DNA from 3 places in the Streptomyces sp. NPDC104381 genome. Region 1 is predicted to be linked to each of the others. Evidence: riboswitches for the same ligand, from Rfam matches in the RefSeq annotation. Region 1 holds a riboswitch; each other region holds the start of a gene.

Region 1 (3,197 bases):
TCGACCGGCGCACTCAAGCCCAAGACAGCGGTGGCCATGTCCGCCGTTCTCAACCTCGTCGGCGCGTTCCTGTCGGTGGAGGTCGCCAAGACGATCTCCGGCGGGATCATCAATGAGAACGGCCTCAGAACCGAGGTCATCTTCGCCGCGCTCGTCGGCGCGATCCTGTGGAATCTGCTGACCTGGCTGGTCGGCCTCCCCTCCAGTTCCTCCCACGCACTGTTCGGCGGCCTCATCGGCGCCGCGGTCATGTCGGCCGGCTGGTCCTCGATCAACGGCGGCACCGTCGTCACCAAGGTCCTGCTGCCGGCCATCGCCGCGCCGGTCGTCGCCGGTGTCGCCGCCCTCCTGGCCACGAAGCTGACGTACCGCCTCAACCGGAAGATCACCGACGAGGCGCAGCTGAAGTCGACCGCCAAGGGCTACCGCGCCGGCCAGATCGCCTCGGCCGGGCTCGTCTCGCTCGCCCACGGCACCAACGACGCGCAGAAGACCATGGGCATCATCACCCTGGCCCTGGTCACCGGCGGAGTCCTCTCCCCCGGGTCCAACCCTCCGGTCTGGGTCATCGCCTCCGCCGGTATCGCGATCGCGATGGGCACCTACCTCGGCGGCTGGCGCATCATCCGCACCATGGGCAGCGGCCTCACCGACCTGCGTCCGCCGCAGGGCTTCGCGGCCCAGACCAGCGCGGCCACGGTCATCCTGGCCTCCTCGCACCTCGGCTTCTCGCTCTCCACCACCCAGTCCTGCTCCGGCGCCGTCATGGGCGCGGGCCTCGGACGCAAGGGGGGCGTGGTCCGCTGGTCCACCGCCACCCGGATGTTCGTCGCCTGGGGCCTGACCCTCCCGGCCGCCGGGCTGGTGGGCGCGGGCGCCGAGTTCCTGACCAAGCAGGGCCCCTGGGGCGTCGGCGTGGTCGCCGTCCTGCTCGTCGCGGGCTCGGGCGCCATCTGGCTGCTGTCGCGCCGCAAGCCGGTCGACCACACCAACGTGAACGCGGGCACCGAGCCCGCGGGTGTCGTCACCACCGCGATCTCGGCGGTCAGCCCGCCGCCCGCCGGTGCCGTCGTACCTGAGCTCAAGACCACCATCTCGGCCCCGGCCCAGCCGGCCGGAACCCCGGCCGACCCGGCCACGGTGTAAGGAAGCGTCCGCATGAAAATCGACTGGGCAGCTCTCGCCTCCGTCTTCGGCGTCAGCCTCGTGGTGACCGTCGCGCTGGTCGGCCTCTTCACCCTTGGTGTCACCGGCCTCGCCAAGCAGACGCCGTCGGCGCGGGGCGGCGGTTCCACCGCCCTCGCGCGCACCGGCGCGTACGCCTGCTTCGCGCTGTGCGCGGCGGCGGTCGCGTACGGGATCTATCTGATCGTCGCCTGACGCCCCTCGGGCACCCTCACCGGCCGGACACACCCCGTGTGTGTCCGGCCGGTGTGCGTCTCAGCACACTGAAGGCCCGCAGGTCAACGGCAGGTTGACGGGCGTTCGCGGGGCGTGGTGGACTGCCGGAGCCATTTACGGCGACAGGAGAGGAAGCCGGTGCGAATCCGGCGCGGTCCCGCCACTGTCACCGGGGAGCAGCCTCCACACGGAAGTCACGGTCCGCCACCGCGGACTGGAAGGCCGGAGGAACTGCGGATCCGGGAGCCAGGAGACTCTCGTCGCCGGTCACGTCGAACCAGGGCGCGGACCCTGAGTGAGGACATACGCCATGCCGGGCTGCCCCGCGTCGGTCGCCGCACCACCTGTCACCGAGCCCCTTCGAGGCACGACGGCCGGCTGACCCGTGCGAGCCGACCGCATCTTCGCGTACGGCGCCGCCGCCGGCCTGATCGGCGACCTGCTGCTGGGTGATCCCCGGCGCGGGCACCCCGTCGCCGCCTTCGGGCGCGCGGCGGCGGCCGTCGAGAGCCGGCTGTGGCGCGACCACCGCGGCCGGGGTGCCCTGCACACCCTCGTCTGCGCGGGGGGCGCCACGGCCGCCGCCGCGCTGGCGGCCCGTGCCGTACGGAACCGTCCCGCCGCCGCCGTGGCGCTGACCGCCGCCGCCACCTGGTCCGTCGTCGGCGGCACCTCGCTGGGCCGCGAGGCCCGCGCCATCGGCGGGGCGCTGGCCGCCGGGGACGTGGAGCTGGCCCGGGAACGCCTGCCGCATCTGTGCGGCCGTGACCCGCAGTCGCTGGACGCGCGGCAGATCGCCCGCGCCGTGGTGGAGTCCGTCGCCGAGAACACCTCCGACGCCGTCGTGGGCGCCCTGGTGTGGGGTGCGCTCGGCGGGGTGCCGGGGCTGGTCGGCTTCCGGGCCGTCAACACCCTGGACGCCATGGTCGGGCACAAGTCGCCCCGCCACCGGCGCTACGGCTGGGCGTCGGCCCGGCTCGACGACGTCGCCGGCTGGCCGGGCGCCCGGCTCACCGCCCTGCTGGCCGTTGCCGCCGGGGGGCGCCCCCGCGCGGCCGTCCGGGCCTGGCGGGCCGACGCGGGCCGGCATCCGAGCCCCAACGCGGGCCCGGTGGAGGCCTCGTTCGCGGGAGCGCTCGGCGTACGGCTCGGCGGCACCCTCGCGTACGGCGGGCGGGTCGAGCACCGGCCCGTGCTCAACGGCGAGGCGGGCCGGGACGTGCGGGTGACGGACATCGAACGTGCGGTGCGGCTGTCGCGCCGGGTGAGTGTGCTGGCCCTCGCCGTCTGCGCGGTGGGGCGGCTGGCCAGGGGACGGAGAACGGCATGAGCGGCGGGCTGCTGGTCGCGGGGACCACCTCGGACGCGGGCAAGAGCGTCGTCACGGCGGGGATCTGCCGGTGGCTGGTGCGCCGGGGGGTGAAGGTCGCGCCGTTCAAGGCGCAGAACATGTCGCTGAACTCGTTCGTCACCCGGGAGGGCGCGGAGATCGGGCGCGCCCAGGCGATGCAGGCGCAGGCCGCCCGGGTGGAGCCCTCGGCGCTGATGAACCCGGTGCTGCTCAAGCCGGGCGGTGACCGCTCCAGCCAGGTCGTCCTGATGGGGAAGCCGGTCGGCGAGATGAGTGCGCGCGGCTACCACGGAGGGCGCCAGGAGGCCCTGCTGGGCACGGTCACGGACTGTCTGGAGCAGCTGCGGTCCACGTACGACGCGGTGATCTGCGAGGGGGCGGGCAGCCCCGCCGAGATCAATCTGCGGCGGACCGACATCGTGAACATGGGCATCGCGCGGGCCGC
Region 2 (3,197 bases), on a different contig from region 1:
ACGCGACCCCCGCCCAGGAGACCAAGGTCTCCAAGCTGGTCTCGCTGCTGGTCAAGGTCGGTGCGCTCGCCTTCGTCCTGACCATGGACAAGACGGTCGCGATCAACTTCCAGCTGCTGGGCGGCATCTGGATCCTCCAGACGATGCCGGCCCTGGTGGGCGGTCTGTTCACCCGCTGGTTCCACCGCTGGGCCCTCATCGCGGGCTGGGCGGTCGGCATGATCTACGGCACGGTGGCCGCCTACGGTGTCGCCAGCCCCACCCAGAAGCACTTCGGCGGCTCCTCGAAGGAGATCCCGGGTATCGGCGAGATCGGCTACATCGGCCTCACCGCCTTCGTGCTGAACGTCGTCGTGGTGGTCGTGCTGACGGTCGTCCTCAACGCGGTGAAGGCGCCGGCGGGCGTGGACGAGACCTCGCCGGCCGACTACACGGCGGACGCGGGCGACCCCGGTGTCCAGGTCGAGCTCCCGCCGGCCACGGCGGGCGCCCCGGGCGGCCACTGACCGCCCCGGCAGTACGTGTGACGCCGTCCCGGCAGGGTCCGCCCTGCCGGGACGGCGTCGTCACGGCCCACGGAAACGGGGACGCGCCGGAGCGGCCCGCTGCGGCACACTGCTCTGCATGGACATAGCGATCAGGCCGGCCCGGCCCGCCCAGTTCGAGGACCTGGGTGAGATCACCGCCCAGGCGTACCTCGGTGACGGGCTCCTGGACTTCGGCGCCGAGGACCCCTATCTGGAGCAGCTCCGCGCCGTCGGGCGGCGCGCCGCCGAGGCCGAGGTGCTGGTCGCGCTGGACGCCGACGGCCGGCTGCTGGGCGGTGTCACGTACGTCGCGCCCGGCAGCCCGTGGGCGGACATCGCCGGGGAGGACGAGGCCGAGTTCCGCATGCTGGCCGTCTCACCGGAGGCCCGTGGCCGGGGCGTGGGTGAGGCGCTCGTACGGACCTGTGTGGAGCGGGCACGGGCCGCCGCGGGGGTCTCGGGCATCGTCCTGTCGACGGCCCCCGCCATGCTGGGCGCCCACCGGATCTACCGCCGTCTCGGCTTCGTACGGACCCCTGAGCGGGACTGGTGCCCTCTGCCGGGCCTCTCACTCCTGACATTCCGCCTGGAGCTCTGACGCATCACGACACAACATGTGGGGGCTTCTTCATTCAGGAGCCCCCACATGTATGCTCGACCTCGCTGTCGCCGCAGGGGAATCCGGTGAGAATCCGGAACTGTCCCGCAACGGTGTGATCGGTGTGCTTTCGCGCATCCGAAGTCCGAAGACCTGCCGACAGTGCGCCCGGCTCGACCGATCCGGGCGCCGAGACGTCCGGGCCCCGCGGAGGGCCGGTGGACGCCGTGCGCCGTGCCGCCCTTCCCGGGCGCCGCCGTGTCCGGCTGCCCCGCTCCCGCAGGCCCTGAGCCGAGCGAGGGATAGCCCCAGTGACCATCGCGCCAGCCGACCCGGTTTCAGCCACGGATTCCGAGGACCGCACGACCGACGCGCCCGGGACCGCACTGCTGCGGACCCTGACCGGCCTCACCGCCGATCTGCCGGACACCGACCCCGGACGGGTGGCCGCCGCCGCACTGCGCGGCCGCAACGCCCGGTCGGACGAGGCGGAGCTGCGCTCGCTGGCCACCGAGGCCGCCGCCGGCCTGATCTCCGAGGACCCCGCCTACTCCCGGCTCGCCGCCCGGCTCCTCACCCGGGCCATCGCGGACGAGGCCGCGGGCCAGGGCGCCGTCTCCTTCTCGGCGTCGGTCGCCGTCGGTCACCGCGAGGGCCTGATCGCGGACCGCACGGCCGAGTTCGTCGCGCTGCACGCCGCCGCCCTCGACGCGCTGGTCGACCGGGCGCTCGCCGACGGCGCCGACGACCGCTTCGGCTACTTCGGGCTGCGGACGCTGCACAGCCGGTACCTGCTGCGCCACCCGCTCACCCGGGACGTCGTGGAGACCCCGCAGCACTTCATGCTGCGCGTCGCCGCCGGGCTCGCCGAGGACAACTCCGAGCGCGCGCTGGAGGAAGTGGCCGCGCTGTACGGCCTGATGAACCGGCTGGACTACCTGCCCTCCTCGCCCACCCTCTTCAACTCCGGCACCCGGCACCCGCAGATGTCCTCCTGCTACCTGCTGGACTCCCCCAAGGACGAGCTGGACTCCATCTACGACCGCTACCACCAGGTCGCGCGCCTCTCCAAGCACGCGGGCGGCATCGGGCTCTCGTACTCCCGCATCCGTGCCCGGGGTTCGCTCATCCGCGGCACCAACGGACACTCCAACGGCATCGTGCCGTTCCTGAAGACGCTGGACGCCTCGGTCGCCGCCGTCAACCAGGGAGGCCGGCGCAAGGGTGCCGCCGCCGTGTACCTGGAGACCTGGCACGCGGACATCGAGGAGTTCCTGGAGCTCCGCGACAACACCGGTGAGGACCAGCGGCGTACGCACAACCTCAACCTGGCGCACTGGATCCCCGACGAGTTCATGCGCCGGGTCGACGCGGACACCGACTGGTCGCTGTTCTCCCCCGCCGAGGTCCCCGAGCTGGTCGACCTGTGGGGCGACGAGTTCGACGCGGCCTACCGCGCGGCCGAGGCCAAGGGCCTGGCCCGGAAGACGATGCCGGCGCGGGAGCTGTACGGCCGGATGATGCGGACCCTGGCGCAGACCGGCCAGGGCTGGATGACGTTCAAGGACGCGTCCAACCGGACCGCGAACCAGACCGCCGAGCCGGGCCGCGTCGTTCACTCCTCGAACCTCTGCACGGAGATCCTCGAGGTCACCGACGACGGCGAGACGGCCGTCTGCAACCTCGGGTCGGTCAACCTGGGCGCGTTCGTCGCCGACGGCACCATCGACTGGGAGCGGCTGGACGCCACCGTCCGTACGGCGGTGACCTTCCTCGACCGCGTGGTGGACATCAACTTCTACCCGACCGAGCAGGCGGGCCGCTCCAACGCCCGCTGGCGCCCGGTGGGTCTGGGCGCGATGGGCCTCCAGGACGTCTTCTTCCAGCTGCGCCTGCCCTTCGACTCCCCCGAGGCCCGCGCGCTCTCCACGAAGATCTCCGAGCGGATCATGCTCGCCGCGTACGAGGCCTCCTGCGACCTCGCCGAGAGGTCGGGCCCCCTGCCCGCCTGGGCCGAGACCCGTGCCGCCCGCGGTGTGCTGCACCCCGACCACTACGACACCGAGCTGAAC
Region 3 (3,197 bases), on a different contig from region 1:
GAGGGCGCGGAGGTAGTGGTACGCCTCCCCGAAGGCGGTCGTCTCCTCCGGGCTTGCCCCCAGTGCCCTGACGAGGTTCTCCAGACCGGCCCAGTGCGCGGGCAGGGCGCGGCCGGACAGCCACCGCTCGACGGTGGACTCCCCCTGGCCCCCGTCCGTGGCGCCGACGGCATCCTTCCCGAACGCCACGGCGAACATCGCGGCCGGTGGCCAGTCGGCTTCTCCGGCCCTGGCCCTCAGAGCCTTCAGCTGTTCCCCCAGATCGGAGCGGGAGGTGACCTGGTCCAGCCGGTCGAGGATCGGGGACGGCTCCGGCGCTGAAACCCTCTGTGTCCTCGCCGCCTTCGCGATGGTCACCCGGTATTCGAGTTCCGCCCACATCTGCGGCCGCTGCCTCACCCCGGCTGCGAGGATCCGTTCGTAGACGTAGTCGTACAGCTCGTGGACACTGATCGCCCCGTCCCTGTCGAGATCGGCCTCCCCGGTGCGGAGGCCTTCGATCACGGCTCCGGTGAACCTGGACCTGCCCGGCTCCAACGCGCTGACGTGATCGCCCTCCCAGGCGTATTCGGTGCGGTTGGTGGCCGTGATGACCGCACGCCCGTGCCCGGCCAGTTCATCGCGTACGTGGACCGTGGTGTCACCCTTGGTGCCGTGCAGGAAGGCCCCGCTGTAGCAGCAGTCCAGGAGCAGGACGATGGACCGGGCCCGGCACCGGCGCATCTGGATCTGCAGGAAGGAACCGGAGACGGCGGTGGAGGCGAGGAGCTTCTGGTCGGTGTCCCGCGCCGCGAAGTACAGCTCTCCGTTGTCGTTCTTGATCCCGTGGCACGACAGGTGCAGCAGCAGGAGGTCGTCCCGGCTCCGGTCGAGGAAGAACTCCTCCATCGCCCGGCTCACCTCGCCGTGGCGGCCGTCGATCACCGTCCGCACGGCGAAGTCACCGACCTGAGGGTCGCTGAGCACCTCGGCCAGACCTTCGGCGTCCGGCGCCGGCGAGCGCAATCGGCTCAGACCGGGGGTGTCGTAGCGACCGGTCGCGATGAGCAGGGCAAACCGGCCCCCGGGCATCGTGTGTCCCCCTTCAGACTTGCTCGGCCGTCCCGGATCGCGGCACCGATGCGTCCGGGCCCGGGCGTGGCACGGTTTCCACCGCGCTGCGCGATGGGGTGTGCCGGGAGATGAACTCCTCGATCAGTCGGCGCTGGTCGGCCGATGACACGGCTTCCACCTCCAGGCTGTCCTCACCCACGGTGATGCTGATCCTCCGGACCGGCCGGTTCTCGATCCACGCGTGCAGCAGGTGCACCAGACTACGTACCACGAACGGCGCCGCCGTCACCAGCAGGGCACCCAGGGTGATCACCTCGCCCGGTTTGGCTCCCTCCGGCGCCCCTCCCGCCCGTTCCAGCACGACGCCGTCGAACTCCTGCTCCAGCAGGTGCTCGCGCAACGCGAGCGTGCACGACTCCAGTTCCTCCGGATCGCTGTCAGGGCCGCCCTCGAGCACCACCCGGATCCGACTCGCCGTACTGCTCACTGTGCCCCCACGTACTCGACGAGCGATCAGCGTAGCCAAAACTTCCCCGCGGTACCCCGGCCAGGGGCGATTCGCGTACACGCGGCGGGTCGACGTCATACGCCGGGGTGCGGCTCGCACCGTCGGCCGCCTGCTCGACCGCCCTCTCCCAGGGGTGTCGGGCGCGCTTGTCATCGTCCCCCACCTGGCACTACTGTCACCACGCCTTGGTGATCGGGAAATCGGTGTGATGCCGGTGCGGCCCTCGCCACTGTGATCGGGAAGTCCGGCTCCGGCCCTCGCGGGCAGCCACTGGGTCCTTGTGACCCGGGAAGGCGGAGTTCGGGCGGTGGTACCCGTAAGCCAGGAGACCGGCCAAGGCACTTCAACCATCCACGAGGTGCTGGAGAGGGTCTGCTGAGCCATGCACATAGCCGAGGGTTTTCTGCCTCCGGCGCACGCGATCGCCTGGGGTGTCGCGTCCGCGCCGTTCGTCGTCCACGGAGTCCGGTCACTCACGCGTGAGGTCAGGGAGAACCCTGAGAGCACGCTGCTCCTGGGGGCCTCCGGGGCCTTCACGTTCGTACTTTCCGCTCTCAAGATCCCTTCTGTGACCGGGAGTTGCTCGCATCCCACGGGTACGGGTCTGGGGGCCATCCTGTTCCGTCCGCCGATCATGGCGGTGCTGGGCACCATCACCCTGCTGTTCCAGGCGCTCCTGCTCGCCCACGGCGGTCTGACCACGCTGGGCGCCAACGTCTTCTCGATGGCGATCGTCGGCCCCTGGGCGGGGTACGCGGTCTACAAGCTGCTCCGCCGGTACGACGTACCGCTGATGGTGGCGGTGTTCTTCGGCGCGTTCGTCGCCGACCTGTCGACCTACTGCGTCACCAGCGTGCAGCTGGCGCTCGCCTTCCCGGACCCGGGCAGCGGGTTCCTGGGCGCGCTCGGCAAGTTCGGCTCCATCTTCGCGGTCACACAGATCCCGCTCGCGGTGAGCGAGGGGCTTCTGACGGTGCTGGTCATGCGACTCCTCGTGCAGTCCAGCAAGGGGGATCTGACCCGGCTGGGCGTGTTCCTCTCGGGCAGGCAGAACCGGACCAGGACGGCCGAGACCGAGGCGGTGGCCCGATGAACAGGAACACGAAGATCAACGCCCTTCTGCTGGTCGTGGTGGCCGCGCTGGCCGTCCTGCCGCTGGCCCTCGGCCTCGGCGACGGCGAGAAGGAGCCGTTCACGGGGGCCGACGCCCAGGCCGAGACGGCGATCACCGAGATCGACCCCGACTACGAGCCCTGGTTCTCCCCGCTGTACGAACCGCCGTCCGGCGAGATCGAGTCGGCGCTGTTCGCCCTGCAGGCCGCGCTCGGCGCGGGCGTCCTCGCCTACTACTTCGGCCTGCGGCGCGGGCGCCGTCAGGGCGAGCTGCGGGCGGCCGTGCGGCAGGACGGCGATGCCGTCGGGGAGTCCGCGGCCCGGGGGAACTGAGCGCGTGCTGCCGATCGACGCGGCGGCGCACAGCTCTCGCTGGCGCCGCCGCCATCCCGTGGACAAGGCCGTGCTCGGTCTGGGTCTCACCGTTCTGGCGATCTCGCTGCCGCCGTGGCCCGGTGCCGCCCTCGTCCTCCTCACCGCCGTCGCCGTGCTGCTGGGGCCGGCCGGTGTGCCCGCCCGTCAG

The links. A riboswitch is a leader RNA that binds a small molecule or an ion and turns the genes downstream of it on or off. The one in region 1 is predicted to bind cobalamin.
Region 2: another riboswitch for cobalamin. It lies ahead of ACZ607_RS15170 (ribonucleoside-diphosphate reductase subunit alpha); the one in region 1 lies ahead of ACZ607_RS04790 (cobalamin biosynthesis protein).
Region 3: another riboswitch for cobalamin. It lies ahead of ACZ607_RS18305 (energy-coupling factor ABC transporter permease); the one in region 1 lies ahead of ACZ607_RS04790 (cobalamin biosynthesis protein).

What each region holds. Positions count from the first base shown of each region.
Region 1 covers NZ_JBVJNK010000001.1:1,070,105-1,073,301, reverse strand. Annotated here, with positions in the region: gene ACZ607_RS04800 (inorganic phosphate transporter) at 1-1,146, shown strand, start outside; gene ACZ607_RS04795 (hypothetical protein) at 1,159-1,380, shown strand; cobalamin riboswitch at 1,530-1,658, shown strand; gene ACZ607_RS04790 (cobalamin biosynthesis protein) at 1,787-2,731, shown strand; gene ACZ607_RS04785 (cobyric acid synthase) at 2,728-3,197, shown strand, end outside.
Region 2 covers NZ_JBVJNK010000004.1:303,046-306,242, reverse strand. Annotated here, with positions in the region: gene mctP (monocarboxylate uptake permease MctP) at 1-506, shown strand, start outside; gene ACZ607_RS15175 (GNAT family N-acetyltransferase) at 625-1,125, shown strand; cobalamin riboswitch at 1,178-1,300, shown strand; gene ACZ607_RS15170 (ribonucleoside-diphosphate reductase subunit alpha) at 1,437-3,197, shown strand, end outside.
Region 3 covers NZ_JBVJNK010000005.1:112,545-115,741, reverse strand. Annotated here, with positions in the region: gene ACZ607_RS18315 (caspase, EACC1-associated type) at 1-1,071, opposite strand, end outside; gene ACZ607_RS18310 (hypothetical protein) at 1,085-1,540, opposite strand; cobalamin riboswitch at 1,731-1,913, shown strand; gene ACZ607_RS18305 (energy-coupling factor ABC transporter permease) at 1,944-2,654, shown strand; gene ACZ607_RS18300 (energy-coupling factor ABC transporter substrate-binding protein) at 2,651-3,007, shown strand; gene cbiQ (cobalt ECF transporter T component CbiQ) at 3,012-3,197, shown strand, end outside.